Regions from separate parts of the Paenibacillus sp. KS1 genome, predicted to be linked through region 2. Evidence: predicted binding sites of a transcription regulator. Region 2 holds the regulator's gene; the other holds the start of a gene.
What was found. Region 2 encodes CtsR, which represses protease genes until heat stress. Its sites were predicted from a motif close to ATGGTCAATAAAGGTCAAACA; they were not measured.
Positions count from the first base shown of each region.

Region 1 (16,920 bases), on a different contig from region 2:
ACAAGTCCGCAAGTTCTGCGAAGGCTTTAGCCAATTCTGGATCGTTCTTCTCTTCGCCTTTGTGGAAACGAACGTTTTCAAGCACGACAACGTCGCCGTTTTCCATTTTTGCAATTTCAGCTTTTACGTTTTCACCAATTGACTCGTCAAGCTTCTTAACGGGCTTACCAAGCAGTTCGCCAAGACGTACTGCTGCAGGTGTCAGACGCATGGAATCCACAACTTCGCCCTTCGGACGACCCATGTGGCTTGCCAAAATAACTTTCGCACCTTGTTCCACCAAATAGTTAATTGTCGGCAGCGTTTCGCGTACACGTGTATCATCCGTAATCACACCATTTTCCAATGGAACGTTGAAATCTACACGTACAAATACGCGCTTACCCTTAACTTCTACATCACGCACACTTTTCTTGTTCATCCCCGTGTTCCTCCTATCGTCGATTACACCGGCACACGCCTCTCTCTGGTGTGTTGTTCGGTATGTTCTGTGTTCTTGTTCTGTATGGGTTCCATCTAAATCTTTCTCTCTATATATCGTATATCGTTCGTTAGTATGTTCTGGTTTCTCTCTGTACTCTCTATCTCTGTATATCTAAAAATCTGTGTCCGCACTGGTTCTCGATATGCTCTAGGCACTATAAGGATCAAAAGAGGAGGCCTGAACGGTCACTCCTCTTTGATTGTAAGTGCTATGCGATTACAGACCTTTTTTTGCGATGAAAGCTGCCAAGTCTACAACGCGGTTGGAGTAGCCCCACTCGTTGTCGTACCAGGATACAACTTTAACCAAGTTTCCGCCGATTACCATCGTTGTCAAAGCATCGATAGTGGAGGAAGCTGGGTCGCCGTTGAAGTCGCTGGATACCAATGGCTCTTCAGTGTAGTTCAAGATGCCTTTCAATGGGCCTTCAGCTGCTTCTTTCAAAGCTGCGTTTACTTCTTCAACAGTAACGTCTTTCTTAAGTTCTACTACCAAGTCTGTAACAGACACGTTAGGAGTAGGAACGCGCATGGACATACCGTTCAATTTGCCTTTCAATTCAGGCAATACAAGGGATACCGCTTTAGCAGCACCAGTTGTAGTAGGGATGATGTTTTGAGCTGCTGCACGAGCACGACGCAAGTCTTTGTGCGGCAAGTCAAGAACGTTTTGGTCGTTAGTGTAGGAGTGAATTGTGTTCATCATACCTTTTTCGATACCAAACTTGTCGTTCAATACTTTAGCGAATGGCGCCAAGCAGTTTGTTGTGCAAGAAGCGTTGGAGATGATTGTATGGCTTGCAGCATCATACTTATCTTCGTTAACGCCCATAACGATTGTGATATCTTCGTTAGTAGCAGGTGCGGAGATAATAACTTTCTTCGCGCCGCCTTTCAAGTGCATTTCAGCTTTGTCTTTCGCTGTGAAGATACCAGTGGACTCAACAACGATTTCAACGCCGTTAGCGCCCCAAGGCAAGTTCTCAGGGTTGCGCTCAGCGAATACTTTCACTTCGCGGCCGTTAACAACCAAAGCGCCTTCTTTAGCTTCTACTGTAGCTTCGAATTTGCCATGAGTTGTGTCATATTTCAACAGGTGAGCCAGAGTGTTTACATCTGTCAAATCGTTGATTGCAACGATTTCTACTTCTGAATTGTTCAATGCTGCGCGGAATACGTTACGTCCGATACGACCAAAGCCGTTAATACCAACTTTAACCATTGATGATTCCTCCCATTTCCTTCGCAATTTTTTTATATATCTCAAGACGGCCTGTAAGGCACATCGAGACCACAATGTTTCAATACTTCAACTGCTGCTGCTTCATCAATAACGAGAATGTCTTCGTGTCCTGCACGAAGCACTGCAGTAATCGATTCACCTTTGCTCTGACCTCCAGCAATGGCAATGACTACCTCCATACGAGAGATGTCCTCTAGGCGAAGGCCCAGTGTTAGCATCGTATGAACGACATGCCCGTCTCGGTCAAAATAATACCCGAAAGCTTCTGCAAGCGCCCCTTCTTCGAGCAGCTGCTGGATCGTCTCTTCATCCGCACGGCGGCGCTTCGCCATAACGAGAGCTTCTCCAATGCCATGCACGACAATGCGTGCTTGGCGAATTACTCGCAAAATGTCTTGGATGTTCGGTTCCTGCTTAAGCGACTGGTACGCTTCCTCACTCAGCAAATCCGGCACATGCAAGAGCCGATACTGAGCGCCTACGCGCTTCGCCATCGTGGATGCGATTGTGTTCGCTTGGTATTCCAAGCTCTCCCCAAGTCCCCCACGTGCGGGTACGAACCAATTGCCTTTCAACGGTGATGAACTCGTCAATTGATCTGCCATTGCAGCCAATGTGGAGCCGCCTGTCACCGCCACGACATCTTCCTTGTCCATTACGCTGCTGAGCGCTCTACAAGCCGCTTGCCCGAGTTCTTGCTTCACGGCAGGCGATACATCCGAATTGCCGGGTACGACAATGACCTGCTTCAAACCGAATGCTTGGCGGATACTCTCCTCCAGCTGGCGCATCCCGAGCAATTCGCCCATCACGGATTCCAGCTTCCGGACAAGTTGCCGGCCTTCATCAGTGATTCGCATACCCGTGTTATCCGAATCAATCAGGCCTTGCGCCTTCAATAAATCGGTCTCTGCACGGAGCACACGCTCGGTCATCTGCAATGACGTTGCCAGCGTTCTTCTCCCAATGGAGTCGGACAACATGATTTGATGCAGGATGGTGTAACGCTTCTTCAACAGTTCAATGAGTTCAGGTAGAAGTCGCTTCTGTATTTCTAACCACTCACGCATTCTCTCCACTCCTGCTTCCCATAAGCAACCATTGGACTAAAAACGTCCCATCTCTACATTTTTTGTCCCACCACTATTCTACCGAATAACGCAGCAACTTGCAAGTATCCTGAACCCCTGATTTTGCGCCCAAAATCGCGAATTCTCTGCCTATAAACAACTTCTATAATAAGCAAGCAATATCGAAGTTATTCATTATCAGACAACATATCTAGAAGGGCATACGACTGCCTATGATGTAATTAACCCAAAATACGACAAGTTAATACATATTTCGCAAAAATTTTAGACATTCCTCAGTATAGACATTAATGACGGACATCATGCCCTGCTCGTACCTGCGTTTAAAAAGTTTTGAGCTTTCCTTCACATCCTGTTCGCTCTCTACTTCCCCATGTAGTTTAGACATCGACATTGCTCACTTAGATCGGGCAACATCCACCTTATTTGGCACCGTCCACTTATTATAGAAAGAATTCAACCGTTCCCTCCTTAAAAGTTAAAACCTTAATTATGGTCGAAGGATCCTTTCTGCGGTGCCAATGCAATCATCTCTGTATCCCAGTAATCAGTGGGCACTTCCAAACTTCCCGTTTTTAATAAATATTCAGTGGCGCTCACTTGACTTTGTTATACGCTTTCTTATATAATAAATTTTGCTCTTGTATGAATGCGCCCGTGGTCCAATGGATATGACGTAGGCCTCCGGAGCCTGAGATCAAGGTTCGATTCCTTGCGGGCGCGCCATTTACACTCCTGTCCTTATTTGGTACAGGATAAGAAGCTACGTTACGCATACATTTAGGTGAATAAGCACGGAAGTAACATCTTGAATTTTGCAGAAGCGAAACGATAGATGTTTTTTTCTCTACATAGTTTGACCATCTTTGACTTTTTGTTTCAAGTCCTTTATATTGAATGTGTAATGATATTAGTTAGGAGGGGTTATCTTGAGTTATGTACCCGTAGTTGTTGAACAGACGAATCGTGGCGAAAGATCCTATGATATTTACTCTCGATTGTTGAAGGATCGCATCATCTTCCTCGGAACAGAAGTGAACGATCTCGTGGCGAATTCGATTATCGCCCAGCTGTTGTTCTTGGCTGCAGATGACCCGGAGAAGGATATTCATTTGTACATCAATAGCCCAGGCGGTTCAATCTCAGCCGGCATGGCCATATACGATACAATGCAGCACATCAAGCCGGACGTATCTACGATTTGCGTGGGTTTGGCAGCTTCCATGGGAGCGTTCCTGCTTAATGCAGGTGCCAAGGGCAAGCGTTTCGCCCTGCCGAACAGCGAAATTATGATTCATCAGCCGCTTGGCGGAGCACAAGGGCAAGCGTCCGATATCGAGATTCGCGCACGGCGCATCTTGAAGATGCGCGACACGTTGAACAAAATTTTGGCGGATCGCACAGGTCAACCACTTGAGCGCGTGGAGCGCGATACGGATCGCGACTACTTCATGTCTGCCCAAGAAGCGTATGAATACGGTCTGGTTGATAAGGTTCTTGGCAAAGAGTAAACAGTAAACGTGATACAGCCTCTCTCATGCGATCTATTTTGCATGTAGAGAGGCTGTTTTTTATTGCTTATTTCAACTGACATGAATAACGAAAAGCTAGGTTTACTTAGGTAAGAATGATCGGCAATGACTCGAAACCGAACATAAACTCGCTCTGGATGCGCTTCAACGGCTTGGAATGATCACATTGGTAGTTCGGGAAACGATCGAGCATTGCATTCAACGCTATCCTCGCTTCCAGCCGTGCAAGTTGGGCCCCCAGGCAGAAGTGGATACCATGACCAAACGCTAAATGCGGGTTTGGCTGACGACGAATATGGAAGAGATCTGGCTGCTCGAACACAGACTCGTCATGATTCGCTGACCCGATCCACAACATGACGAACTGCCCTTCAGTTAACATCATGCCATCTACTTCCACATCCTTCTTCACACGGCGAAACATTAACTGTACCGGCGAGGTAAACCGCAGCACTACTTCAATAGCGCCAGGCAGTAAAGAACGATCGGATCTAATATCGTCCCATGCGATGCGCTCACTGTCGAAACACGCTAGAGCAGAAGAGAGCAAATTCGTTGTCGTTTCATTACCAGCTACTAGCAGCAAAATACAGAACCCAATGAGTTCAAAGGGGGACAACGGTTCTCCGTCTGACGTTGCATGCACAAGCCTAGTGATCAGATCATCCTGTGGATTACGACGGCGTTCTTCTGCGATCGCCTCGAAATATACAGCCATCTCCTTCTGGCAATTACTATTGCGGTCAATGTCACCACTCACCGATGCCTCCGACCATTCCCGAAACTGATCTCGATCGTGTACCGGTATGCCGAGTATTTCTGCGATTACAATAATCGGGAGCGGAACTGCGAAGTCTTGAACTGCATCCATTCGTCCATTGCTTTCCACCTTATCTAGAAGCTCATCCGCCAATGCTTCAATTCGTGGAATCATCTTTTCAATGGATCTAGGTGTGAAGGCTTGCGAGACTAATGTTCGAAGCTGGCTATGCTTCTGCGGATCAGTGCGGAGGATGCTGTATTCGATCGGCCGCTTGTCTTCGCTTCGCAATTCGGAGGAAAAATGATTGTAATCAGCAAATATCCTCTTAATATGATCGTATCGGTACGCATGCCAGAACGTTCCCCCCAGCAGCTGAGGATTCTCTGAACGCAACAGAGAGCTCTCTGACCACAACAAAGGACTCTCTGACCGCATAGTTTTGTAATGAGATAATGGCAGCACTTCATGCTCTTGAATCCATTTCATCATTCAACCTCTCCCCTCCTTAACCATGCAACATAGCTTCAGTCACAACTCTTCCTCATTTACAGGGATTCGAAATAATATATTGCATTAAAACTAATATATGTAAATAATAACCTACATAGACCTAGGCCTGTATGCACTGAAACAACTTCGGGTCGACCTGTTACAAACCGAATTCAATTCATTTAGCTACAAAAAAAGGACCGCATCGCGCAAACGCCGATGCGGTCTATATATGTTCTAGGGGTAAACTGTAAACCATGAGAAAGATGAAACGGATCACCTTGTGCAACGGAAGACTCCGGTTGACCAAGGTCAGTAATCGCTGCCGGCAACCCTCCTTCGCAAGAACTCATCTGTCATTCGGTCCATTGTTAGAATACTAGAGTTACATTAAAGAAAACTGAACCGAACCTTAAAATAAGATAAAAAGCAATTCCCTCAATGGCAATACACCTATAATGTCCACCCTACAGAAATTGTTGTACACACCAGGAAATCATTCCATTTCCGATTGGAATCGTTTACAATATGAATATTGCCGCTTTTTTTCAATTTCTCGCTTTACAGATGAAGCGAAACGTATACAATAATTACAAATCATCAACATTTCTTCTCTATTAGATTGTCTTCTTACTTATTGCCAGATCCACTTCATAGCAAGATTACATCAAGAGACTACTAGGAGGCTTGTCAGGATGAGTTGGAACTATTTTCGGTCGAAGCTGCTATTACAGTACATATGGTCGTATATATTGATTTTTCTCATCCCATTAGTGGTTCTCACGATCTTCATCTATCAAAATGCCGTCAACAATCTTCGTTCCGAAATCGAGCAATCGAACGTGAACCAGCTCAATCAGGTGAAGCTGAACATCGATTCTCGCATGACGGAGCTTCGAGACATTGCTTCTCGCATTGCTTATGATGAACAATTGACACCTTATATGATACGACATCCCTATTACAGCCGCGATGCGATATCCGCGCTCGGCAAATATAAAGCGAACAGTTCCATTCTAGAAGAGCTATTCCTTTTCTACAGGAACAGCCACGCCATCTACTCGTCAAAAGGAATGACCAATGTAGATGTCCTCTTTGATCAATACTATCTATTCGAGGACTGGAGCAAGAAGGATATTATTAAGGAGCTGGAAACTGAGCTCTATCCTGTCGTACGACCAGCGGAATCCGTTAACTTGAGCATGAATATTACCAAGTCCATGCTTGCATACATCATACCGATAACGCCTAATAGCTCTTCCCCGCACGGAACCGTGCTGTTCCTGATGGAGGAATCGAAGCTAACGGGGCTTATGGACACCATTCTGAATGGATTCAAAGGCAATACCTACATCTTCGACGATAAGGGCCGTGTGCTTACCCAGAATAATCATGGAGAGCCTATCCCAAAAACTGAGATTCACTTGCTGTCAGAGCTCGGGCCCGGCATCCATAGCTTGAAGCTGGATAATATGCAGCAATCCATTGTTTCTGTTAAATCTTCTATGAATGGGTGGACCTATGTGACGGCTATGCCGAGCGAGCAATTTTTCGGGCGTGTGTTCCATATTCAGACCTTCTTCATGCTCGCGTTCGCTGTAGTGGTCATCGCCGGCATTCTAGCAGCCATAATCCTGGCACGCAAGCAATACCATCCAATCCATGATCTTATGGAATTTGCTTTGTTGAATGAAGAAGCCTCTGCTGCACAGCCGGCACCTAAGAGACGCAATGAGTTGGAGTGGATTCGTAAAACTCTGCATGACTATAGTGCCCGCGTCGATATTCAAGAGCCATTTGCCCGAAATCAATTCCTGCTCATGCTGCTCAAGCATGGGAAGCTGGACAACCCAGAATCTGCACATATTATGGAGATGATCGGCATTGAACTGACAGGCAAGTACTATTTCATCATTGCAATCTCTTGGGACGAGTATCCTGGCGTCGCAGATGCCTTGCAGCATCGTCAGCAGATTGTAGAACTGCTCGAGGAGATCGAAATTCCGGAATACGGTGCACACGCATATGGCATTGAGCTGCCGCATTTTGATCAATTCGCCCTCATCGTCAGTATGAATGAGGACTCAAGAATCTCCGTGGAGCACCAGATGGAACAAATCGTCGAAGCTCTTCGAATAATCGTGATGGAGAGCACGCACCTCATCCCATCCATTGGTGTTGGTAATGCCTATGAGGATGCAGCGCTCTTGAATCAGTCTTATATCGAATCAGCTTCTGCGCTGGAATATCGTATGGCGAACGGCAAGGGCAGCATTACGTATTTCAACAAGCTGTCCCATACACCAAACGATACGTTCTGGATCGCTAAGGACTCTCTGCTTAAGCTTACACAAAGCTTGAAGCAGGGCAATGATACCGTTGCAATGCAAATGATTGAAGCGATATTCAACAAGCTGAAGGCAGAGCGCGTATCGATATCACTCCTTCGCTGTATTTGCTTCGATATTATGAATACCTTGTTGAAGACAGCGTCTGAGCTCGGCTTGAACGAGTTAATTCGCGATATTCCGAGCTTTACCTCCTTCGAGTCACTGGAGGAGCTTGAGAAGAAGCTTCAGCTCTTGGCCGCACATATTTGCGAACAAGTAGAGCGCAACTCGGAAAATGAACAGCTCTCTTTAATGGACAGCGTTATTGCACACGTCGATCAACAATATACCGACTACAGCTTGAGCTTGGAAGCAATCGCACAGAAGTTCTCTATCTCTTCCTCTTATCTCAGCCGTTCGTTCAAGGAGAAGACAGGCAGCAACTTCTCTCAATATATATGGCAGCGCCGCATGGATGAGGTCATTCGCCAGCTGCTGACGACTAGTGATCCGCTTAAGGACATCATCGTCAGGGTCGGATATTTGGATACACCGAACTTTATTCGCAAGTTCAAAAAAGAGACGGGATATACACCAGGCCAATACCGAAAGCTTCATGCTTCAAGCGAGCAAGCAAAAGCTGCCGCAGATGCGGACGATGAATCTATAAGCTAAGTGCATACGTACAAAGAAAACGAGCACCAAAGGCAGAATAGGAAGCCTAAGGTGCTCGTTTTCTTTCCGATTAGCTTATTTCACAATTTACGAGGTTACAACTAGTGTTTATTTCCCTGAGTTCCATTGGTCATAGGCTTTTTGATAAATCTCAACGATTTTCTCAGCGCCCATCTTCTTCAATGTACCTATATACTTATCCCAATTCGCAAGCGGTTCTTGCCCTGTTACGAACTTCGCTTCCATTTGCTTCACGTAAGTGTCGAGGTCAGAGCGCAAGCTCGATACTTGCTGCTGATCAGCCTCGGACAAATATACGCTCGGGAATGGAACTTTCGCGATCGGATTGATTTTTTCCTCTGTTTCTTTCTTCAACCACTTCTCGAATTCGCCTTCGAATCCGCGTTTCACTTCTTCTGTCATGACTTTCGGAACGATCGTACCGTAGTCCGGCGTCAAAGTTGCACGATAGTCCTCACGATCCTTACCATCCGGTACCGGAAGTTGTTTCTTTGTATGGTCTTCCTTGTTTGCATACTCCCACAGCGTGCCTTCCGGGCCATAGCTAAGCAATTCAGAGCCTTCTACCGAATAGAAGAAGTCTACCCAACGCATGGTTGCTTCTGGGTTTTTGTTCTTGTTCGTAATCGCGAATACGCCCTTCATCAAACCTGGATGCTTCGCTGCGACCGGTTCGCCCATCTCGCTTTTCACAGGAGCGTACATCGGGTCAGTCATGCTAGGCTCGCCGCCCAATGTGAAGTAGGCATGGTAATCAGCGAACAATGCCACTTGATTATTTTTCCCTTTTGCTTTCTTTTGCTCATCCGTTTGGGAGAAGGTTTCATGATCTAACAATTCTTCGTTCCACAACTTGTTCAAGAACGTAAGATAGCCTTTGTATCCTTCCTCCATTGGAGAGTAGTGAACTTTTCCTGCTTTATCCGCATAGATGAATTCGCCATACATCCCCCAAGAGCCGAACAACCACATGCGAATGTCGTCAAGCTTAACGGAAACAAGCGGAATTTCATCCTTCTTGCCATTTCCGTTCGGATCTTCTTCTTTTACCCGTTTCAAGTATGTGTATAGTTCATCCGTTGTGGATGGTACTTTGTCCATGCCAAGCTTCTTCAAGAACTTGCCGTTATACCACAATGGACCACGATACCAGCCTGCATCCAAATCAATGCTTGGCAAGGAATAGATATGTCCATCCGGCGTCGTAATCGACTTGCGAATATCTGGATTGTCATTCAGGATTTTGTTCAAATTCGGTGCATACTTCTCAATAAGTCCTTCCAAAGGAATCAGTACGCCTTGGCTGCTTCCATAGTTGATTTCATCTGCAGACTGCAATTGACCGGAGAAGAACACATCAGGATAATCGCCACTAGCAAATACAAGGTTGCGCTTTGTATCAAAGCTGTCGAGAGGTGCATTTCGGTATTCGAACTTAATGCCAGTCTTCTCTTCCATTTGCTTTAGCAAGGCCATATCCTTCCAGTTTTGAATCCCTACGTCTTGTCCCATCATCGTAAGTGTAATAGGTTCCTTGACGATCGGGAAGCCTTCTTGATTTAAGTTGCTAAGTGCTTCCTCGCTACCTTTGCTTCCCTCTGCGGCAGGCTTGTCTGACGATCCGCATCCTGCGAGCATTGTGAAGATCAAGGTCATAGACATCAACAATGCCCACGTTTTTTTCCATTTTTGCATGGCAATGATCCTCCCTTTTGATGATTATTATACTCTTTGTCCTGCTTCTATAATAAGCAAAGGCGAGCCTTCGTTTATTACCGTTCATAGATTCGACAATGACAACGTACATATCTTTCATGCTCACTAGACGAAATAGAGAGATTCGTTACTGATGAATTCTACTCTGGATACATTCACAAGCGCATTCTAAAATTTGCAACAGTCTGTTCAAGCTATCCTTTGACCGATCCAATCATAACCCCTTGCACGAAGTACCGCTGCAAGAATGGGTATACCACGATAACCGGTAACGTCGAAACAATAATGACCGAATATTTGACGAGCGATGCGATTTCTGCCTTGTTGTTTAGCGCAGCGGCAACCGAACTACTTACCGCAGCACCAGTCGTTTCTGCCGACATTTCCTGCAGAACAAGAATTTGACGCAGGATCATTTGCAGTGGATATTTCGACTCTTCATTCAAATAAATGAGAGCGCCAAAGTAGCTGTTCCAATGTCCAACCCCATAGAATAATGCCATAACGGCTATGATCGGAGCTGACAACGGCAAAATAATCTGCAGGAATAACCGCATGTTGGTACAGCCGTCAATGCTTGCTGCTTCCTGAAGTTCTCTAGGTATCGTGGATTGGAAGAATGTCCGTGCCACGATGATGTTCCAGACTGATGCTGCACCCGGCAAAATTAACGCCCACATACTGTTGATTAGCCCCAATGCTTTAATCAACAGATATCCCGGAACTAATCCGCCACCGAAGAACATTGTAAACAGAAACATCCCCATAAAGAAGTTACGTCCAATGAAATCCGATCGACTCAATGCGTATGCTGCCGGTAACGTTACGGCTAGGTTAACGCACGTACCTACAACGGTATATAAAATGGTGTTCCCATAACCACTCCATATTTTTGAGTTCTCGAACACGCGAGCGTATCCGTCAAATGTGATTCCTTTTGGGAACAGCCACATTTCACCGGAGGCTACCATCTTCGGATCACTGATAGAAGCGCTTAGAATATACAACACAGGATACAATACAAGAATCAAAGCTATCGTTAAATAAATATAGTTACATACGATAAAAATCTTGTCCGCTCTCGTTTCTTTCACAGTAGCAGCCATGTTCCATCCTCCTCCTTCCTACCACAAGCTTGTTTCGCTCGTGCGTCGCGCGATTTGGTTAACAACGATGAGCAAAATAGCATTAACGATCGAGTTAAATAAACCTATCGCCGTGGAGAAGCTGTACTGCGCATCTACTAAACCGGAACGATATACGAATGTCGATATGACATCAGAAGATTCCATGTTGAGTGGGTTTTGCAAGAGCAATATTTTCTCAAATCCGACACCAAGAATGCTGCCCATGTTCAAAATGAGCAAGATTGTAATCGTTGGAATAATTGCCGGAATGTTAATATGCCAGATACGCTGGAACCGGTTCGCACCGTCCACGACGGCTGCTTCGTGCAGCTGTGGATCGACACCGGACAAGGCTGCCAAATAAATGATTGTCCCCCAGCCTGTACCCTGCCACACACCAGACAAGACATACATTGTCTTAAACCATGCCGGATCCGTAAGGAAAGAGGCCGGTTCAAATCCGAAGAACTTAATGATATGAATGATGATACCAGTTGAAGGAGACAGGAACGTAATAATGATACCTGCCATGACGACAACGGAAATGAAGTGCGGTGCATAGGTTATCGTCTGTACCGTTCGCTTGAATATCCCATCCTTAACTTCATTAAAGGCAAGCGCCAATATAATTGGCAGCGGGAAGCCTATCGCCAGCTCATACAAGCTGATGCTCAGCGTATTCCACAGCAGATCCCAGAAGTAGTACGAGTTGAAGAAGCGCTCGAAGTGGTCGAATCCGACCCATGGGCTCCCCATAATCCCTTTCGCTGGGATGAAGTTTTTGAATGCAATTTGAATCCCGTACATCGGGCCGTAATGGAAAATGAGGAAGTACAAAAATGCAGGAGCAATAAATAAATACAACTCCCAATTCTGAAGCATCTTCTTCCACGTCGGTTTCTTCTTATTTGGAACCACGTTCATTGAAAGGGCACTCTGTCCATTTCCTTGCATCGTGTCCACTCCCTCCCTTCAAATGATGGCATGGTTGGCACAGTCACTTTCATTGATGAAACGATGAACTGTGCATGAAGCCATGCTAACGCTTTCATGAGAACATTTTAGGCATCCTTTACCAATATCGTAAATATGTCGATTCCGCATTGTCGTTAACATATCCTTTACAACCGCGCCACTGCGCGTTTTTTGATCACGCACCCTGCGTCGGTACTACCTCAGTTGCAGGCGAAATTGGTACATTTTGATGTTACCGATCACACACCATATATTACACATTGTCAGGAAAAACATATCGAACAAGGCTGAATACAACGCTTAATGTTCCGCTTCCAACCCTTCCATCTATTGCTGAATTCTACATCAGGATGTATGATAGTTCTATGATCATAGAACTAATGAATTTATAAACTTACATACATGGACACATGTATAAGAAAGGGGAATGATTCAATTGTCTACTTATCTTCTTGTCCACGGAGCATGGGATGGCGGATTTGTATGGAGGGAAGTCGCATCCCTGCTTCGACAAGCTGGTCATGATGTGTACACTCCCTCCCTCACTGGACTTGGAGAGCGAACACATCTAGCTCATCCAGACATTGATCTCCATACATTCATTCAGGATATTGTAGGGGTCTTCACTTATGAACAGCTCGAGGATGTTATTCTTGTTGGACACAGCTTCTCCGGAATGGTAATCACCGGTGTAGCTGAAATTGTGCCTGATCGAATCAAGCAGCTGGTCTATGTTGATGCCATGCTTCCCCGGCATGGAGAGTCTGTTGCGACTCTCTCAGCTCCATACTTGGATAATCCCTATCCAAGTACTGCAGATGGCGACACACCGGCGTTTATTGCACCACCTAACTTAACAGATCCGCGTAAATCGCCAATGCCGACACGTTCGTATATGCAGGAGCTATCTATTACCAATGAGCGTGCCGCTGCCCTTCCTCGCATCTACATAGAACCGCTGGATCATCCTGATAGTTGGCCGATGGCTGCCTTTTTCCGTGCGATGGCCTTGCGCGCCCAGGATGCTGGCTGGCGTTATATGAGCCTCGAGCAAGGAGGGCATTGGCTCATGAAGACTCAACCCGAACCATTGTCCAAGCTGCTCCTGAATCTATAATCAACATAAAAATGCCCTTAATCCACATTAAGTGTGGATTAAGGGCATTTATTGTTGATTCAATGATATGCGATTATCTTCCGCTCTTCAGTTCCGTCCACAAGCGATCATACAATTGCAGATTTTTACCAACATCACCGAGCCATTCTGTACGTTCCAGTTCTTCGTCAGTTAAGTTGATCATTTTATTGTCCAGATACTCTTTGCTATGGTGCTCTTTCGCCTTCGTCACAGGATTGCTGTAACCGATAGCCTCATAGTTCTTCGCACTGTTCTCTGGATCAAGCATGAAGTTGATGAACTTCTCCGCTAATTCCTTATTCTTCGTACCCTTTGGAATCGCATAGTTGTCCGAGAAGATCGTGCTTCCTGTCTTCGGAATCATGAATGCAACATCTGGGTTCTCACCATGAATGACAGATGCATCGCCAGACCATACCGTACCAATCCAGCCTTCTTCCGCAATCATCTTCTGCTTGATGTTGTCCGTATCGAAGGCAAGCACGTTCGGAACAAGCTTGCGCAGGTCATCAACAGCCGCGTTGATTTCCGCTTCATTTTGGGAACTGTTCGATTTGCCTGCCTTCTTCAGCGCCATACCTACGATCTCACGGTTGTCATCCAGAAGAAGTACTTTACCCTTGTACTCATCCTTCCACAAATCCGCCCAATCGGTTGGAGCTTGCTTCACATATTTTGTGTTGTAGGCAATGCCTGTAACACCCCATGTATATACGATAGAGTACTTGTTGCCAGGATCAAATTCAGGGTTTTTGAAACGATCCGTGACGTATTGGAAATTCGGAATATGATTTAAATCAAGTGGCTCCAGCAAATCTTGCTTAATCATGCTAGCCACCATATAGTCGGACGGTTGAATTAAATCATAATTCGCGCCGCCGGCTTTCAACTTCGCCAGCAGTTCCTCGTTGTTGGCAAAAATCGCATAGTTAACTTTTACGTTATTCTCCGATTCGAATTTCTTGATCATATCCATATCGAAGTTATCTGCCCAGCTGTACAAATTCAATGTTTGCTCCGGCTTAGAAGAGCAGCCTGCCAGTGCAGTTAGTGCCAACATCCCGGCCAATACGACCGCGAACCATTTCTTTTTGTTCAATTCTTGTTACCCCTCTCTGATCCTGCAACAGATCCTTAGAATGTATTAATTATTATGATTCAAATTCACTTGCTCACATCGGGTGAACAGTGAATTAGAACGGCAACATAGAGCTTTTCTTCTCTCCGTTACCGCGGTTCAACAACCATTGCGCCAGTACGATCAGCACAACGCTCAAGATAATCATTAGCGTACACAAGGCGTTGATCTCTGGAGAGATCCCCCGTTTTACCAAACCATAAATGTAAATCGGCAAAGTTGTCGAGTTCGGTCCGGCAACAAAGAAGCTGATCATAAAGTCATCAATCGACAGTGTGAAAGCCATGATCGCTCCGGCAAGCACGCCTGGCCATATCGAAGGCAGCGTAACATAGCGGAATGTCTGCCATGGTGTAGCACCAAGGTCAGATGCTGCTTCTTCAAGCTGCTTGCCCATGTTGGCAAGTCTGGAAGCAACGATTACGTACACGTATGAAATACTGAACGTGATATGTGCAATAATAACCGTCATTTTGCCCAGATCAATCTTAAACTGGCTGAACAGCACCAGTAGGGACAAGCCCATAATGATATCCGGCACAATAATCGGCAAGTACAACAATCCGATTACGCCTTGCTTGCCCTTGGCAGTCATTCGGCGAAGTGCAATTGCAGCTATCGTGCCAAGCACAGTCGAGATGACTGTAGATATCAACGCGATTGACAAGCTGTTGCTGAGTGCTTCCATTACTTGCCGGTTGTCGAATAGTGAACTGTACCATTTGAACGTGAAGCCGCTCCAATTCGAATTAATCCGCGAATTGTTGAACGAGTACGCGATAATCAAAAATACAGGTATATAAATAAATAGAATTAACAGTATCGAATGGAGCGCAAGAAGCGGACTCTGCTTCTTTTTGGTTGCTGCCTTCATGCCCCCGCCTCCTTCGATGCATCATATTTGGAGCGGAGTGCTCGGTTGAACAGCCCAATAATAATTAGGGAACTGATCACGAACACGACTGACAGCGCGGAACCGAATGGCCAGTCACGCGCACCTAGGAACTGATTCTGTATAATATTGCTGAGCATTTGCGCCTTAGCGCCGCCCAGAATGTCTGTAACAACGAACATCCCCGCTGTTGTCACGAAGACAAGCACACTGCCTGTCATCATGCCAGACTTCGTCTGCGGCAGCGTAATATGCCAGAACGACTTCCACTTCGTAGCACCCAAATCACTGGATGCCTCAAGCAATCGCTTGTCCATTTGCTCCAAAGAAACATCAATCGGAAGCACCATATACGGAATGAACGTATAGACCATTCCAAGCAGTACTGCTCCCTTGGTATAGAGCATTTGCAGAGGCTCCGCGATCAATCCCAGATCAAGGAGCGTCTGATTAACGACCCCTTGCGTACGCAGCAAGAGTACCCATGCGTATGTCCGAATCAGGAAGTTAATCCAGAACGGAACCGTAATGAGAATGAGCAGCAGCTTCTGCTTCGCCGGGCTCGTCGTCGAGATATAATACGCAAGCGGATAGCTGAACAACAAGCAAATTGCCGTTGTTAGCACGGATAGCCACAGCGTATCCCAATAAATACCCAAGTATAAGGGATCGAAAAATCGTTCATAATTGTTCAGCGTAAACGAAAAGACGATATTTCCGAGCTCGTCTCGCTGCATGAAGGATACAGCGATGACCGCGATCATCGGCACGACAAGGAATATCGTCAGCCACAATACGACCGGCGCAATGATGCCAAATGAGCGTTTCATGAGCCGATCATCACCTCATCTTGCTTACTCCAGCTTACTCCAATATGCTGGCCAATCTCCCACGTCCGCTCGTCCTTGAAGTCAAGCACAACCGATACGTTCGTTTGGTCGTTATCCAAGTGCACGATCAGCTTGTGGATGTTCCCCAAATAAACGATATCCTGAATAATTCCAGTACGAGGCGCACCTTCCACATCCGCTGTCACATGAATTTTCTCTGGACGTACGGTGAAGAGGTTCTCTTCATGGAATACGTTGTTCTCCCCTACAAACGTAGCTGCAAACAACGTCTCCGGGCGTTCGTAAATATTTTTAGGAGAGTCGATCTGTTCGACACGTCCGTTATTCATAATCACGATTCGATCCGACATCATCATCGCTTCTTCTTGATCATGGGTTACATATACGAATGTAATGCCCAAGCTCCGCTGCAATTGCTTCAGTTCAGCCTGCAGATTTTTGCGCAGCTGCAAATCA
Region 1 is NZ_MAIS01000037.1:30,434-47,353, reverse strand. It holds gene BBG47_RS14275 (phosphoglycerate kinase) at 1-421, opposite strand, end outside; gene gap (type I glyceraldehyde-3-phosphate dehydrogenase) at 701-1,705, opposite strand; gene BBG47_RS14265 (sugar-binding transcriptional regulator) at 1,747-2,796, opposite strand; tRNA gene BBG47_RS14260 (tRNA-Arg) at 3,469-3,543, shown strand; gene clpP (ATP-dependent Clp endopeptidase proteolytic subunit ClpP) at 3,747-4,328, shown strand; gene BBG47_RS14250 (cytochrome P450) at 4,435-5,601, opposite strand; gene BBG47_RS14245 (helix-turn-helix domain-containing protein) at 6,297-8,606, shown strand; gene BBG47_RS14240 (extracellular solute-binding protein) at 8,715-10,322, opposite strand; gene BBG47_RS14235 (carbohydrate ABC transporter permease) at 10,538-11,449, opposite strand; gene BBG47_RS14230 (ABC transporter permease) at 11,468-12,424, opposite strand; gene BBG47_RS14225 (alpha/beta fold hydrolase) at 12,882-13,562, shown strand; gene BBG47_RS14220 (ABC transporter substrate-binding protein) at 13,636-14,682, opposite strand; gene BBG47_RS14215 (ABC transporter permease) at 14,777-15,595, opposite strand; gene BBG47_RS14210 (ABC transporter permease) at 15,592-16,443, opposite strand; gene BBG47_RS14205 (ABC transporter ATP-binding protein) at 16,440-16,920, opposite strand, start outside.
Region 1: clpP (ATP-dependent Clp endopeptidase proteolytic subunit ClpP) is a predicted target of CtsR. The motif match lies at 3,671-3,691, and genes of this name have one in related genera.

Region 2 (16,920 bases):
AGAGCCCAGATGAGATTAATCAGATCGTATGGAAACAGAAGGCGGAGTACAAGCCAGTATTCGATTATTTGAAAGGTCTTATCGAGCTGCGAGCAGCACATCCAGCATTCCGCATGACAACGAAGGATGAGGTGAAATCGAACTTACAAGTGTATCGCCAAGAAGGTCAAGTTATCGCATTCAAGCTGAATAACTATGCAAATGGGGATACGTGGCGCAATATCGCCGTCATTTATAACGGTTCGTCTGCTCCACAAGAAGTTGCACTGCCTACTGCGGAAGAATGGAGTGTGGTTGTTGACCATACGTCAGCTGGTGTGGAGACGATACGTACGGTGAAGGGCGGCAAGGTAGAAGTAGCCGGATTGTCCATGATGGTGTTGTACGATCAGGAGAATGGCTATACACCGATAGCGTCAAAGCTTGAAGTAGCGCCTGCTACGCTTGGGTTAGAGCCAGGCACAAGCACTCGTTTGACAGCAGTGGTGCGTGATCAGAAGGAACGTCCAATGTTTACTGAGAATGTATCATGGTCAACATCCGATGCTGCTGTGGCTGTCATCAACAGTGGAGGCAAAGTAACGGCAGTGAAGGAAGGAGCCGCAGTTCTTACCGCAACCTCGGGCAATTTGAAAGCACAGGTAAATGTGACAGTAGCGAAGCTTGTTCCTACGACGCTGTCCATTAACGGTGCAGATTCAATTTTTGAGGGTCGCACATCACCATTTACAGTTGCTATCAAGGATCAATTCGGACAGACGATGTCTGGTGCAGCTGCGGAGTGGAGTACGTCGGATGCATCAGTGGCTAGAATAGACCGTGCTGGGAAGGTAACAGGCGTGAAGGAAGGAACAGCGGTCATTACAGCTCGGGTTGGAACAGCAGAGGCCTCGAAGAAGGTAGTGGTTAAGCCTTTCCTGAAGCGCTATGTACAAATCAACTATGTTCGTCCAGACGCGAAATACGACAACTGGGGATTATGGGTATGGCAGACAGGTGTAAAAGATGACGGTCATGAGTTCCAGCATTTTGACAAAGGAATGGCGACTGCCATGATTGAAATCGCTCCAGAGTCTGAATCGATTGGGTTTATCGTCAAACGGGGCAACTGGGAAGAGAAAGATATCGATGCCAATCGCTTCATTAAGACGAGTGTGGATGACACGCTAACCAAGGTGTATGTATATAGTGGGCAGGAATCATTTCGGACGCTGCCTTCAGTAGCTGGCCCGGTTCAAGGGAAGAGTCAGGTTGCGTTCTATTATCGGGATGAAGCGTTGTTTGCGAGTGGAGCGCAGGATCGGATCACGCAGGCTGATATTGCGATCAACGGCAAGTCTTACTCGATGACGTACGATGCAGAAAACGAATGGTTCATCTACGTAATGAAGAACGCAGCGAAAGGCGATTATACGTACAAATTCTTCATTACCAAGGATGGAGTAACAAACGAACTGAATGATCCGCACAATACTGTAAACGGGCGCTCGATTGTCGTCGTGAGAGACCCAGGAACAGACCCAGGTACGAAGCCAGAAACGGGCACTGACACAGGAAGCGGCTCTGAAAACGAAAATGGCAGCAATGAACGAAACGGCGGGGCTGCTCAAGGGGGAACAGAAGAGTCATTTAAGGGAATGACCGTCACGAAAGATGGCGTTCGTTATGAGCCAACAACGTTGAATCTTCTGAAGAATGCTGACGGAACGACGACAGTTGAGCTGTTCATTCGAAATGAAGATATGGAAGAGATGTCTCGTTTGACGGGTTCGGCAACAGGAATGAGAACTTGGACAATTGCAGCGCCGTCGGAGTCAGAAGACGTTCGTATTCGAATCCCGATGAAGAAATTGAGTCAGGCAATGAAGGAACATACGCAATTGAACATTGTGGTACGCTCGGGAGCAGGCAGCTATCAACTTCCGATGAAACAGCTAGCAGATCTGAGCAATGGGAATGCATCACAATTGCTGACCGTGCACATGATGAAGCCTTCGGCTGAATTGCTGAAGGTGCTTACATCTGCAACATCCACACAGCCAGGTGCTCATTTGATGGCAGCTGTTCAGTTCCAGTTGCGTTTGGAGCAGGATGGGAAGCAGGAGCCAATTGCTGATCGTGCAGGCATTCTTACAACGGGCTCTATCCGACTGCCGAGCAGCCAAAGTGCTGGGAAGATGACAGCTGTAAAGTATAATGCAAAGACAAAGACATTCTCATTCGTTCCGTCCTGGATGGAGCGCACTGAGGGCGAATCGAATTCGATAATGAACATGAAGCACGATTATAACGGTATCTTCGCAGTACTCAAGTATGGACCGAGCTTCCATGATTTGAATGGCCATTGGGCGAAAGAAAATATGGAGCTGCTAGCTTCTAAGTTCATTATTCAAGGCAGAGGAAATGGACAGTTTGCCCCGAATGATATGGTAACTCGAGCAGAATTCACGTCCATGCTTGTGCGGGCGTTAGGCTATGGCGATGTCCAAGGACAGAAACTGTCCAAGGATGCCTTCATGGATGTGCCAGCATCAGCTTGGTATGCAGATGCACTTGTGACTGCGGTGCAACTGAAGCTTGTTGAGGGGGATGGTGACGGATCATTCCATCCGAATGCATCCATTACTCGCGAGGAATTGGCACAAATGCTTGTCAATGCTGCTCGTCTTGAAGGTCATCATCTGGAACTCTCAACTGGGTTCCTTAATGGCTACCAAGACCGCACGCTGCGTCCTAGCGGCAACGCTACACGAGCAGAAGCGGGAGTTGCATTGACCAGACTTCTCCTTGCTCTACAATATATTGCTGAATAGCACGACCATCACTCCCGTGTCATCCGTAAGGACGGCAGCGGGAGTTTTTATACTGGAACGAACGCAGGCATTCATTAGCTTGTTTCAATATGTTATTCACATGTGCATAATTGGACGAACATTGCGGTAAAATGTACACCATGCATATTTCTCAATGAACAAGCTGTGGAGAAGGGATAAATGAGTCTCCTTATGCACATTTAACCCATCATTTATCCACGAGTGTGGAGAAGTTCCCAGGTATCCACATATAGAGTTTCACGAATAGGGCTTACCATCAACCGTGTAATTGAATATATTGCGTAATTGAGATGGAATGAGCGTGTGCTTTTTAACCAAGAAGAAGGTTATCCACATCATCGTGTAGAATAGCTGATGAAATCGATCTAAAATAGTTGCAAAATCAAACGAGTGCGCTATAATAAAAATAAAGTCAAAGAAAGTCAAAGTCAGATTAATAGTCAAAAAAGTTCAAAATATTGCGCCAAACTAGAATAAGTGAGGCTTATATTTGGTTAAACCTAATATAGAGACTGCTGCAGGCGGAAAGGGGGGAGAAGATGCGCAACATTTCCGACCTAATCGAGCACTACTTGAAGCATATATTACTTGAGAGTTCGGAAGGTGCCGTTGAGATTCAGCGCAATGACTTGGCAGAACAATTCTCTTGTGTTCCATCGCAGATTAACTATGTGATCAGCACACGCTTTACGTTGGAGAAGGGTTATGTTGTTGAGAGCAAACGTGGAGGTGGAGGGTATATTCGCATTCAGCGAATTGACTTGCCAGCCCATCAAGCGATTCATAATCATTTGTGCGAATCCATTGGGGAGCAGATTGAGCAGAGCGCCGCTGAAGGTCTTATCTATCAACTAGAAGAAGCGGAATTCATCTCCCGCCGGGAAGCGAATCTGCTGCGGGCTGCTGTTTCTCGGGACAATATAACAGTAAAGCTTCCCTACCGCGACGAGATACGTGCCCGGCTGCTAAGGTCGATGCTGCTGGCACTGCTTAGCAAGTAGAGATGTAAGTATGTAAGATGGATGCTACCTATAAAGGAGGAGAGACGGTTATGGTGTGTCAACAATGTGGTCAGAAACCGGCTACCCTGCATTTTACGAAAATCATTAATGGACAGAAGACGGAGTTTCACATTTGTGAATCATGTGCCCGGGAAAAAGGCGAATGGATTCCAGGCACGGCGAACGGATTCTCCATCCATAATTTATTGTCGGGATTGCTTGATTTTGATCTGACAGGCAGCAAACAGGGAGCTAAGGAAGATGCGAAGCCACAGCCTATGCGCTGTGAGAAGTGCGGACTGACTTATGCACAGTTCGGTAAGCTCGGCCGCTTTGGCTGTGATGAATGCTACACCTTTTTCGGTGAGCGCTTAGATCCGCTATTGAAGCGGGTACATGGCAATACCGTTCACGTTGGCAAAATTCCGAAGCGTGGGGGAGGCCGAATTCAGCGCAGACGCGAGCTGGAAGAATTGAAGAAGCAGCTGCAGTTCAGTATTTTGCGTGAAGAGTTCGAAGAGGCCGCAACCTTGCGTGACCGTATTCGCGAGTTGGAGAAGCAGCCGCCAAGCGGTTCGGAGAGAAGCAGTTCATAGCAGTTCATAGCACCTAGGATACAAGCGCTATCGAGAGAGTAAGATGACAATAAGCAGTGCGAATTGGAAGGAGATGACGAGATGACAGAGCGACGATTTATTGAAGAAGCCCTAAGCGATTGGATGCGCGGCACGGGTCCAGATTCCGATATCGTCATCAGCAGCCGTATCCGTATAGCACGGAATATTAGCGGACTGCCGTTCCCACTCTTGGCTACGAATCAACAACAGGCCGAGGTGTTGGATCGTTTGTCAGCAGTCATGAAAGACCCGGAATTTGCGCAATTGAATCACTTTCATGAATTAGAGCTGGCAGAGCTTAGCGATACAGAGAAGCAAGTTCTAGTAGAGAAGCATTTGATATCCCCGAGTTTGGCAAATGAGTCCCGCAATGGCGCGGTCATTGTCAGTGAGGATGAGTCGATAAGCATCATGATTAACGAGGAAGATCATCTTCGTATTCAATGCCTATCTCCAGGGCTGCAAATTCGTGAGGCTTGGGAGCAGGCTAACCGCATCGATGATGTGTTTGAATCGCAAATCGACTACGCCTTCGATGAAAAGAGAGGTTTCTTAACGAGCTGCCCGACGAATGTGGGAACAGGAATACGGGCATCGGTGATGATGCATTTGCCAGCATTGGTAATGACACAGCAGATTAACCTCATGCTTCAGGCCGTTACCCAAGTTGGATTGGCGGTTAGAGGCATATACGGAGAAGGAAGCGAAGCGATCGGCAACCTGTTCCAAATATCAAATCAGATTACATTAGGCCAATCCGAATCTGAGATTATTGATAATTTGTACAGTGTTGTGAAGCAATTAATCGAGCATGAGAAGGCAGCTCGTGAACAGCTGCTGACAAGCAATAGCATGCGGCTTACGGATCGCATTTGCCGCTCATATGGAATTTTGAAGCATGCAGTTATTATGGATTCAAAAGAAGCCGCACAGCGGTTGTCCGACATTAGGCTTGGTTCTGACCTTGGCATCCTGCAGCATATTCAATCGTCACAACTGAATGAATTATTGGTCATGACACAGCCAGGCTTCTTACAATATAAATACAACACGACATTATCTCAAGAAGATCGGGATTCATATCGCGCGAAGATGATTCGCGAGACGTTATCCAAATCTAAATCATAATGTAATATGGAGGTGCAACACTTATGATGTTCGGTAGATTCACAGAACGTGCGCAGAAAGTATTGGCTTTGGCACAAGAAGAAGCAGTACGACTCGGGCATAACAATATCGGAACGGAGCATATTCTGCTTGGACTTATTCGCGAAGGGGAAGGCATCGCAGCTAAGGCACTTGTAGCGCTTGGCCTTGGATTGGAGAAGATTCAGGACGAAGTCGAAACCTTGATCGGGCGCGGTCAAGAACAGCCACTCAATATTGCATATACCCCGCGTGCGAAGAAAGTGATTGAGCTGTCCATGGATGAAGCGCGCAAGCTTGGCCACACTTATGTGGGTACAGAGCACATTCTGCTTGGCTTGATCCGGGAAGGAGAAGGCGTAGCAGCACGGGTGTTGAACAACCTTGGCATTAGCTTGAACAAGGCACGCCAACAAGTGCTGCAGCTGCTTGGAAGCAGCGAAGCGGTATCCAGCCATCATGGACAGTCCCAAAATGTAAGCACACCGACACTGGACAGCTTAGCTCGTGATCTGACAGCAGTAGCGAAGGAAGGCAATCTTGATCCGGTTATCGGCCGTTCGAAGGAAATTGAGCGCGTCATTCAAGTGCTTAGCCGCCGTACGAAGAACAACCCCGTACTTATCGGAGAGCCTGGGGTTGGTAAGACGGCCGTAGCAGAAGGTCTGGCACAGAAGATTATTAACAATGAAATTCCAGAGACGCTTCGCGATAAGCGTGTTATGACGCTTGATATGGGTTCGGTTGTAGCCGGAACGAAATACCGGGGTGAATTCGAGGATCGCCTGAAGAAGATCATGGATGAAATCCGCCAAGCAGGCAATGTCATCCTGTTCATCGATGAATTGCATACGCTCATCGGTGCCGGCGGTGCTGAAGGCGCCATTGATGCATCGAACATTTTGAAGCCTGCATTGGCTCGTGGAGAGCTGCAGTGCATTGGGGCGACAACACTTGATGAGTACCGCAAATATATCGAGAAGGATGCAGCGCTCGAACGCCGCTTCCAGCCGATTACGGTTGACCAGCCTACTCCAGAGGAAGCAATCCAGATCTTGACTGGGCTGCGTGATCGTTATGAAGCCCATCACCGTGTGAAAATTACAGATGAGGCAATTGAGCAAGCGGTGAAGCTCTCGGATCGTTATATTACAGACCGCTTCCTGCCGGATAAGGCAATTGACTTGATTGATGAAGCGAGCTCGAAAGTTCGCCTTCATTCGTATACAGTACCACCAAATTTGAAAGAGCTTGAAGCGCGTCTGGAAGACATCCGCAAAGAGAAGGACGCATCTGTGCAAAGCCAAGAATTCGAGAAAGCCGCTGCGCTGCGTGATACGGAGCAGAAGATGCGCGAAGAACTGGAGACCGTTCGCAACCAGTGGAAAGAGAAGCAGGGACGCGTGGATTCTGAAGTTACGCCAGAGGATATTGCTCATGTCGTAGCGAGCTGGACCGGAATTCCAGTATTGAAGCTGAAGGAAGAAGAGACAGAGCGCTTGCTCAAGATGGAAGAGATTCTTCATGAGCGTGTCATCGGCCAAGATGAAGCAGTGAAGGCAGTGAGCCGTGCAATCCGCCGTGCGCGTGCAGGGCTGAAGGATCCGAAGCGTCCGATGGGTTCTTTCATCTTCCTTGGCCCAACTGGGGTAGGTAAGACTGAGCTTGCTCGTGCCTTGGCCGAATCTTTGTTCGGTGATGAGAACGCGGTAATCCGAATTGATATGTCCGAATACATGGAGAAGCATTCGACAGCTCGTCTCGTCGGAGCGCCTCCGGGATATGTCGGCTATGAAGAGGGCGGCCAATTGACGGAGAAGGTTCGCCGTAAGCCATACTCAGTCGTCTTGTTGGACGAAATCGAGAAGGCACATCCAGAAGTATTTAACATTTTGCTTCAAGTGTTGGAAGATGGCCGTCTCACCGATTCGAAGGGACGTGTAGTTGACTTCCGTAACACGCTTATCATCCTGACATCCAACGTTGGGGCCGAAGCAATTAAGCGTAATTCTACGCTTGGCTTCACTGCAGTTGATGATGCAGGCAAAGACTACAACAACATGAAGGATAAAGTGATGGGTGAATTGAAGAAGAGCTTCCGCCCAGAATTCTTGAACCGGATTGATGAAATTATCGTGTTCCACTCCTTGGAGCAGAAGCACATCGCTGAAATCGTATCCTTGATGGCTGGTGAGCTTCGCAAGCGTCTGAAGGAACAGGATGTTGATTTCCAATTGACAGACAATGCGAAGAATTTCCTCGCGAAGGAAGGCTTTGATCCAGCGTATGGCGCCCGTCCATTGCGTAGAGCGATTCAGAAGCATATCGAGGATCGCCTGTCAGAGGAATTGTTGAAGGGTACTGTCAGCAAGGGCGATGCCGTCGTCATCGACGAGAAAGATGGCGAGCTGCTCGTCCTGCGCAACAACGAGGTTAACACAGCACATGTATAATGAACTGTAGTATTTAGGAAAGAATCGTACTTTCTCCCTCCCGGAGGAAGGTACGGTTCTTTTTTTCTTCGTTATTTATTGCTCCACATATGCCTGTTTCTGCTTGCGATATGCTAAAGCACTTTATCCTCCTTCTTAAAAATGGTAAACTAATGAGTAATGAGTAACGAGGTACCTGTTTGCGGACATGGCGACCGACGACTTGCAGCATATTGATTAGGAGTGTCGGCTTCATGGCCAAAGTGAAAACGAAATTTTTCTGTACGGAATGTGGATACGAAACACCGAAATGGATGGGGAAATGCCCTGGCTGCGGTGAGTGGAATACGATGGTGGAAGAGCGGGAGACAGTCATTAAGACAGCAGGTGTGCATTCTTCCTTGATTCAAACGAAAGAAAAGCCGCAATCTATCATACACATAGAAAGTGGACGTGAACCTAGACTCACTACGACACTTAGTGAGTTGAACCGCGTACTGGGCGGCGGTGTTGTTCCTGGATCACTTATTCTAGTGGGGGGCGACCCGGGTATCGGGAAGTCAACACTTCTACTGCAGACTTCCAATGCACTGGCTGCCAGCGGCCTCAAGGTGCTGTACGTATCTGGTGAGGAATCGATGCGTCAGACGAAGCTGCGGGCAGATCGTCTTGGTGTCTTGTCGGAGAACTTATTCGTCCTCAGTGAGACGAATCTGCAATATATCGAGGAGGCGCTTGAGGCGGCGCAGCCTGACTTCCTCGTTATCGACTCCATCCAGACCGTCTTCCAACCTTCGGTGGAATCAGCTCCCGGCAGTGTTGCACAAGTACGCGAATGCACAAGCACATTCATGCGCATCGCTAAAGGGAAGGGCATCGCAACTGTCCTTGTTGGACATGTGACGAAGGAAGGTGCGATTGCCGGTCCGCGGCTGCTGGAGCATATGGTCGATTGTGTCCTTTATTTCGAAGGAGAGCGGCATCATTCCTATCGCATTTTGCGGGCTGTAAAGAACCGGTTCGGTTCGACCAATGAGATAGGAATCTTCGAGATGACGGAGGGTGGACTGGTCGAGGTGAAGAACCCATCCGAGATGTTCCTGCAGGAGAGACCGCTAGGTGTTGCAGGATCCACGGTTGTAGCCAGCCTTGAGGGAACCCGTCCCGTCCTTGTTGAGATGCAGGCGCTCGTATCGGCGACGAACTTCCCTTCTCCGCGGAGGATGGCGACAGGGATTGATCATCATCGTCTGGCGCTTATTATTGCGGTGCTGGAGAAGCGAATGGGAATGTTCCTGCAGAATCAGGATGCATACGTGAATGTAGCGGGTGGAATTAAGCTTGATGAGCCAGCTGTTGACTTGGCTATGGCGGTTGCAATTGCTTCGAGCTTCCGAGATATGCCGACACAACCATTCGATGTTGTCTTTGGCGAAGTGGGGTTAACCGGTGAAGTGCGTGGGGTATCTCGTGCAGAACAGCGAGTGAAGGAAGCAGAGAAGCTTGGATTCAAGCGCATTATATTACCAGAGAAGAGCTTGCGCGGCTGGAAGCCGCCTGCCAATATTGAGATTATTGGAGTAAATACGGTTGCTGAAGCATTAGCTGTGGCGTTAGGTTAGGGGGCATAGATATAGAATGAAGGAAAGCCAACTGGATATTATGAACGACCTGCTGCGGATGGTCGCACCAGGAACGCCTTTCCGCGACGGGCTTGAGAATGTGCTGCGCGCGAAGACAGGGGCACTTATTGTCGTTGGATACAGTCCAGAAGTAATGGAAGTTGTAGACGGGGGATTCTCCATTAACTGTGACTTCTCACCGAGCTACTTGTACGAACTGGCCAAGATGGACGGCGCCATTATCTTGAGTGAAGACATTAAGCGGATATTATATGCGAACACACAGCTCATTCCGGATTCCTCCATTCCATCTACGGAGACAGGCATCCGGCACCGGACAGCGGAGCGGGTAGCGAAGCAGACGGGGAAGCTGGTAGTCTCCATCTCCCAGCGCCGGAATGTCATTACACTGTACCAAGGCAGTCTGCGTTATGCACTTAAGGAGATTGGCGTTATTCTCACGAAGGCGAACCAAGCGATTCAGACATTGGAAAAATATAAGGTTGTGCTTGTACAAGGCATGACAAATTTAACTGCATCCGAGTTCGAAGAATTGGTTACCTTATACGATGTCGTAAACGTTGTGCAACGTATTGAGATGGTGTTACGTATTAAGATGGAGATCAAGCGTTACATCAACGAACTGGGAACAGAGGGACGTCTTATCAGCATGCAGCTCGAAGAGCTCGTAAGCAACACCGAAGAAGACGCTTGGCTGCTGTTGAAGGATTATGCCCGGGACGGAAGCGATGAGAAGGTACGTGAGATCATAGCCCAACTTAAGAAATGCACGGCAGATGAACTGCTTGATACCCATCATTTAATAAGACTGCTCGGTTACCCGACGACGAGCACGATTCAGGAAGAATCCGTTTCGCCGCGCGGTTACCGCGTTCTTAGCAAGATACCAAGACTTCCTAATGTCATTATTCACAACTTAGTCGAAACCTTCCAATACCTCCCTCATGTCATGATGGCAACGATTGAGGAATTGGATGAAGTAGACGGCATTGGCGAAGTTCGCGCTCGTGCGATTAAGGAAGGGCTTAAGCGGATTCAGGAGCAGGTCTTCATTGACAGGCAAATTTGATTTTCCTACAATGAAAGGACGTACGTTGGGCATAGTAAAATTAGAGGTGAACCTATGATTACAAAGTCCATTCCGAGCTTGTTTACGATCGGTAACTTGTTTCTCGGAATCATTTCCATCATGCTTGCGTTTCACGATGACTACAACTTAGCAGCTCTTATGATTATTATTGCCATGTTGCTCGACGGATTGGATGGGCGTGTAGCAAGAGCATTGAACGCACAGAGTGAATTCGGCAAGGAGCTTGACTCCCTATCCGATGTGATTTCATTCGGTGTAGCGCCAGCCTTTATTATGTATGCCGTCGCTTTTACAGATAGTAACCCGGTGCTGGCTTGCATCGTTACCGCAATCTTCCCGATTTGTGGTGCGCTGCGACTTGCACGCTTCAACGTTAAGGATGGTATTCCGGGGTATTTCATCGGCTTGCCAATCCCAGCGGCTGGCGGTGTGGCATGTACACTTGCCTTGTTCCATGAGAACATCCCAGCGGCTTATCTTATGATAGCGATGATTTTATTATCTTACTTAATGGTTAGTACTGTGAAATATCCGAACTTCAAGAAAGTCGGTATTCCGAAGAAGGCCATCTGGATTACGCCTTTTGTTATTGCAGGGGCAGTAGCGATCGCGGTATGGCAGCCAGAACAGACACCGAAGCTGATTTTTGTGCCGTTGGTACTGTATGCGCTGCTTGGTTTAAAAAAAAACGTTAGAATGCTGAATCGCCGCCGCAAGAAACAGCTTGATGCGGAAGAGTGGTACCAGTCGAAGCATTCTTAAGCGAATAAACCCAAAAGAAAAGCACTTGCAGTCCATAATTGGGCGGCAGGTGCTTTTTGTGTTGTATATGATTTCCGTTCCAATTATCTTGTATCAATTTTCAGTTCTTCTTCATTCCATTAGGACAGGTTGAATATCCCGAGAGTTTGGCACTTGCTCGATTCCTGTTTGACGACATCGTCAAGATCAATATCAAGCAGATTGCACAGGGCAGACATATAGAATAGGTGCTTGCCAAGCTCGCTCTTCACAACATCCTTGCAGTTCTCGCATAAGTGACCTTGAACATGTGATTCAAGAGATTGCTTCGCTTGATCCATATCCATGTCGTCATGGTAGGGCTGCCGCTTCGCATGCAGCTCCAAGCAGCCACATTCTGTTATGGCTTTCGTTACCGTGCGGTTTACCGAGGCGTCAGACTGTCCGTATTTCGAAAGAATGTCCAGCAAGCTTCGGTGTCTTAACAATAAATCGCCGACTTGATCCTGCAAAGATTGCAAACTGGAAGTACTCATTACTCATCCACCTCTATTCATGGAATCGTGGTTCGGCCCGAGCCATACTGCTCAAGGGACTCACGTTATTTCAGCTCTCCCCATTCCGTACTACTCCCCTATTATACGACTAGGATTTCCTACATTTCAACTTCGCCTCGAATTTAAAAATGTAAGAATGGACGATTAGGAGCGAGAGGGTTGGGCCATAATTGTAAAGATATTCAAATTAGATAAGGAGGTGGACTTCGTGTTCAGACGATTATTTTATGCGGTTGCAGGATTGATCGGAGCATGGAGTGGGACAGAGTTCCATCGGTATTGGAATATGCAGACAATGGAGTTTTCGTCATTATCCAACCCGGGAATAACTTCTAACGGACTGTTATGGGCACTTGGCGGGGCATTTTGCTTTATTGTGATGGGTCGTGCACTTTTTACGCCATTGGCACGGTTATGGGGCAGCTTGGAAGAACGCATGGTGAATATGTCAGCAGGGATGCTGGTGATTGGAGCTTCTGGCGCATTGATGGGACTGTCCTTTGGGGGGTTGCTTGTACCGCTATTTGAGCCGTTTGGGACAGTAGGGCGTATGGTATCGGTTTGTATGATTGTCCTGCTGTCAGCAGCAGGGTTGCAAGCAGCACTTATGAAGCAGGATGAGATTGTAAAGTGGGTCTCCGCCTTCCGCATGCCTGAACGAGGTGAAGAGAAGAGCAGAGGAATGGAAGAACATAAGATCTTGGATACAAGCGTCATCATTGATGGTCGCATCGCAGATATATGCAAGACCGGATTCATTGAAGGGACAATCGTCATTCCTGAATTCGTCTTAGAGGAGTTGCAGCATATCGCGGATTCGTCGGACTTGCTCAAGCGGAACCGTGGACGCAGAGGGTTGGACATTCTGAATAAAATTCAAAAAGAACTGGAAGTAAAAGTACTCATTTATGAAGGAGACTTTGACGAAATCTCGGAGGTAGACAGCAAGCTGGTTAAGCTCGCGAAGCTGCTAAAGGGGAAAGTCGTCACGAATGATTTCAACTTGAACAAGGTATGTGAGCTGCAGGGAGTATCAGTGCTCAATATTAACGATCTAGCCAACGCTGTGAAGCCAGTGGTTCTCCCAGGAGAAGAGATTGTTGTTCAAGTCATCAAGGATGGTAAGGAACATGGTCAAGGTGTAGCCTACTTGGATGATGGTACGATGATCGTCGTTGAGGGCGGCAGAGATTATATCGGCATGACGATGGAGGTTCTGGTGACCAGTGTACTTCAGACGTCAGCAGGACGAATGATATTTGCTAAGCCAAAACTGTTGGAAAAAGCCCAATAAACAGGTATGATGGGGATACTACCATCATGGGGGTTAGTAAGGATGGACAGAGGGTTTGGCGTGGTCATAGTCGCTGCTGGCAGAGGCACGCGCATGGGCACGGAAGAGAGTAAGCAGTATTTGCATTTACAGGATAAGCCAGTAATCATCCATACCGTAGAGCGGTTTCAGTCCATGGAGGAGTGCGAATCGATCGCATGGGTAACCACGGAACAGGATTATGCGCGCTGCGAAGCATGGGTGAAACAATACGGATTGCATAAGGTTCAAGACATCGTTACAGGAGGCAAGGAACGTCAGCATTCAGTATATGCTGGCTTGCAGGCTCTGAAAGCGCGTGGACTCGAATATGTGTGCATCCATGATGGTGTACGGCCCTTTGTAGAGCCGGGCAGAGTAAGCGCATGTTACGATGCGGCCCGGCAGCACAGAGCGGCCGTATTGGCCGTTCCGGTCAAGGATACCATTAAGCAGGTGGACAAGTCCGGTATTATTACGGCAACACCCGATCGCAGCAGCTTATGGGCGATTCAGACACCACAGGCTTTCCGGCTTGCTGATGTAATGGCTGCTCATGAGCTCGCGGAGCAGGAGCAATTCGTGGGAACGGATGATGCGATGCTTGTTGAGCGGATGGGAATTGCTGTTCACGTAGTGGAGGGGAGCTACACGAACATTAAGCTAACGACGCCGGATGATCTGGATTGGGCTGCATGGTGGCTGTCTCGTCATGAAGCTTAGCGAAATTGAATGTTGAGGCAGAAGGAGAGGGAGGCTTACGTATGATTAGAGTGGGACAGGGATTCGACGTGCACCAGTTAGTAGAGGGACGGCCGTGCATTATTGGCGGCGTTCGTATTCCTTACGAGAAGGGATTGCTTGGGCATTCAGATGCTGATGTGCTTCTGCATACGGTAAGTGATGCAATTCTGGGCGCACTAGGATTAGGGGATATCGGCAAGCATTTTCCAGATACGGATCCTGCATTCAAGGATGCGGACAGCATGAAGCTGTTAGAGCATGTATGGCAGCTAGCTATTGAGCGCGGTTATCGACTAGGCAACATCGATTGCACGATTATTGCACAGAAACCGAAGATGCTGCCGCATATTCCAGCGATGGTAGCGAATATCGCTCGCGCTCTCGGCGCAGAGGATTCGCAGGTGAATGTGAAGGCTACGACAACGGAACAATTAGGATTTGCTGGACGCGGTGAGGGAATCGCCGCACAGGCTGTTGTCTGCTTATTTCACAATATGGTATGATGAAATGATTAATGGAAAGACAAAGTACGGGAGTGAAGCAATCATGAATAACGATATTCGAGTTCGTTACGCACCAAGCCCTACAGGACACTTACATATTGGTAATACGCGTACGGCATTGTTTAACTATTTGTTCGCACGTCACCATGGGGGTAAGTTCATCGTTCGCATCGAGGATACGGACGTGAAGCGCAATGTGGAAGGCGGAGAAGAGAACCAATTTACGTACATGAAGTGGCTCGGCATGGATTGGGATGAGAGCATTGATGTAGGCGGGGATTTCGGCCCGTACCGTCAGACGGAGCGCTTGGATATCTATAATAAATATGTGGACGAGCTTCTAGAGCGCGGGCTTGCCTATCGCTGCTATTGTACGGAAGAAGAGCTTGCAGCGGAGCGGGAAGCACAAGTTGAACGCGGCGAAACACCGAAGTATTCCGGCAAGTGCTGTAGCTTGTCCGCTGAGGATCATGCACACCTGGAGGCAGAAGGCCGCAAGCCTAGCATCCGCTTCCGCGTGCCGCAAGGACGCTCGTATACCTTTAATGATATGGTTAAAGGTGAAATTACGTTTGAATCCGATACAACAGGCGACTGGGTTATCGTGAAGAAGGACGGTATACCGACTTATAACTTCGCGGTTGTCATCGATGACCATTTGATGCGGATGTCTCACATTTTGCGTGGAGAAGATCATGTGACGAATACGCTTCGCCAATTGATGATCTTTGAAGCGTTTGGATGGGAAGCGCCTGTATTTGGACATATGACGCTCATCGTAAATGAGAATCACAAGAAGCTCAGCAAACGGGATGAGTCGATCATTCAATTTATTGAACAATATGAGCAGCTCGGCTACTTGCCAGAGGCAATGGTTAACTTCATCGCATTGCTTGGCTGGTCACCAAAAGGGGAAGAAGAGATCTTCTCAATGGAGGAGCTCATCTCGATCTTTGACGAGACGCGCTTGTCCAAGAGCCCTGCTGTTTTTGATACGAATAAGCTGACGCATATTAATAATACGTATATGAAGAAAGCAGAACCTGATCGCATTGCGGCATTGTCGATTCCTCACCTCCAGCGTGCAGGACGCTTGCCAGAGCAGCTGAATGAAGAACAGCAAGCTTGGGCGGCTGCACTTGTGAAGCTGTATCAGGAGCAAATGAACTGTGCATCCGACATTGTGGAATTGTCGGAGATGTTCTTCCGTGAAGAACTTGTCATCGACGAAGAAGCTAAGGCAGTGCTCGCTGAAGAGCAGGTTCCTACCGTATTGGCAGCACTTCGTGCGAAGCTGGAAGCTGCAACGACTTGGGATGCAGATACGATCAAGGTATCCTTGAAGGAAGTTCAGAAGGAAACAGGCGCCAAGGGCAAAGGTCTGTTCATGCCGGTTCGTGTTGCAGTATCTGGGCAAATGCACGGCCGTGATTTGAATGAGACGATTGTTCTGCTTGGTAAAGAGAAGGTCCTAGCTCGCTTGAATGGATAGATCAGATTTGATGTTTTTGGATAGGATTTGATTCGAATGCACATGCGGATAACTTTCATCGATTGTTATTGTCATGCAGTAGGAGCTTCGAATATACTTAACGATAGAATCCTTTTCATTATTTCGTTCTGAAGGAAAGTCATGCTTCGTACAGTATGATTGAGCATACTAATAATAGCGTTGAACGGGAGAGTATAAGCGGGATAAAAATGAACAGAGAGAACGATCGAGATAAGGTAGACTATGGATCTGGTGTCCATCGCTCCTTACAGGCTGTGAGTCGTTCCATTTTTAAGCTTATGCGATGCACCCGGAAGCTCCGTCCTTGAGCATGTACCTGGTACATGGGTAGGGGGTGGCGAATCATCCGCGTTAAGGATGTTCAAGAGGGGCAACAAGTATTTGGCTATGTCATGGTTCTGTATCCGGTGTAAGTGGAGGATAGATATACGATGGCAATAGCGAGATATGATGTTGTCCAAGCAGAGTGGAACCGCGCATCGCGTCTCTGCAGCATCATGCTGCAGGGGCGTTTTTTATTGTGATGAATTTATGTATCCGCTTGTGTGTATGAGAGAGAGGAATGCTAACTCAATTCGCTGAGTTCCGGGGGGGACAGAGCATGTGGCGTGTCATTCGAAGAATGAAATCCGATGTGCAGGCGGTGTTCGATAACGACCCGGCGGCGCGCAACCGATTCGAAGTAATCTTTACCTATTCAGGCCTGCATGCGATCTGGGCGCATCTCATTGCACATCGGTTCTATCGTTGGCGCTGGTTTACGACTGCGCGCATTATTTCGCAAATA
Region 2 is NZ_MAIS01000025.1:50,872-67,791, reverse strand. It holds gene pulA (type I pullulanase) at 1-2,813, shown strand, start outside; gene BBG47_RS10905 (CtsR family transcriptional regulator) at 3,374-3,835, shown strand; gene mcsA (protein-arginine kinase activator protein McsA) at 3,886-4,431, shown strand; gene mcsB (protein-arginine kinase McsB) at 4,513-5,580, shown strand; gene clpC (ATP-dependent protease ATP-binding subunit ClpC) at 5,604-8,051, shown strand; gene radA (DNA repair protein RadA) at 8,285-9,652, shown strand; gene disA (DNA integrity scanning diadenylate cyclase DisA) at 9,669-10,742, shown strand; gene pssA (CDP-diacylglycerol--serine O-phosphatidyltransferase) at 10,797-11,525, shown strand; gene BBG47_RS10870 (nucleoside triphosphate pyrophosphohydrolase family protein) at 11,645-12,040, opposite strand; gene BBG47_RS10865 (PIN/TRAM domain-containing protein) at 12,270-13,355, shown strand; gene ispD (2-C-methyl-D-erythritol 4-phosphate cytidylyltransferase) at 13,398-14,096, shown strand; gene ispF (2-C-methyl-D-erythritol 2,4-cyclodiphosphate synthase) at 14,138-14,620, shown strand; gene gltX (glutamate--tRNA ligase) at 14,664-16,112, shown strand; gene cysE (serine O-acetyltransferase) at 16,735-16,920, shown strand, end outside.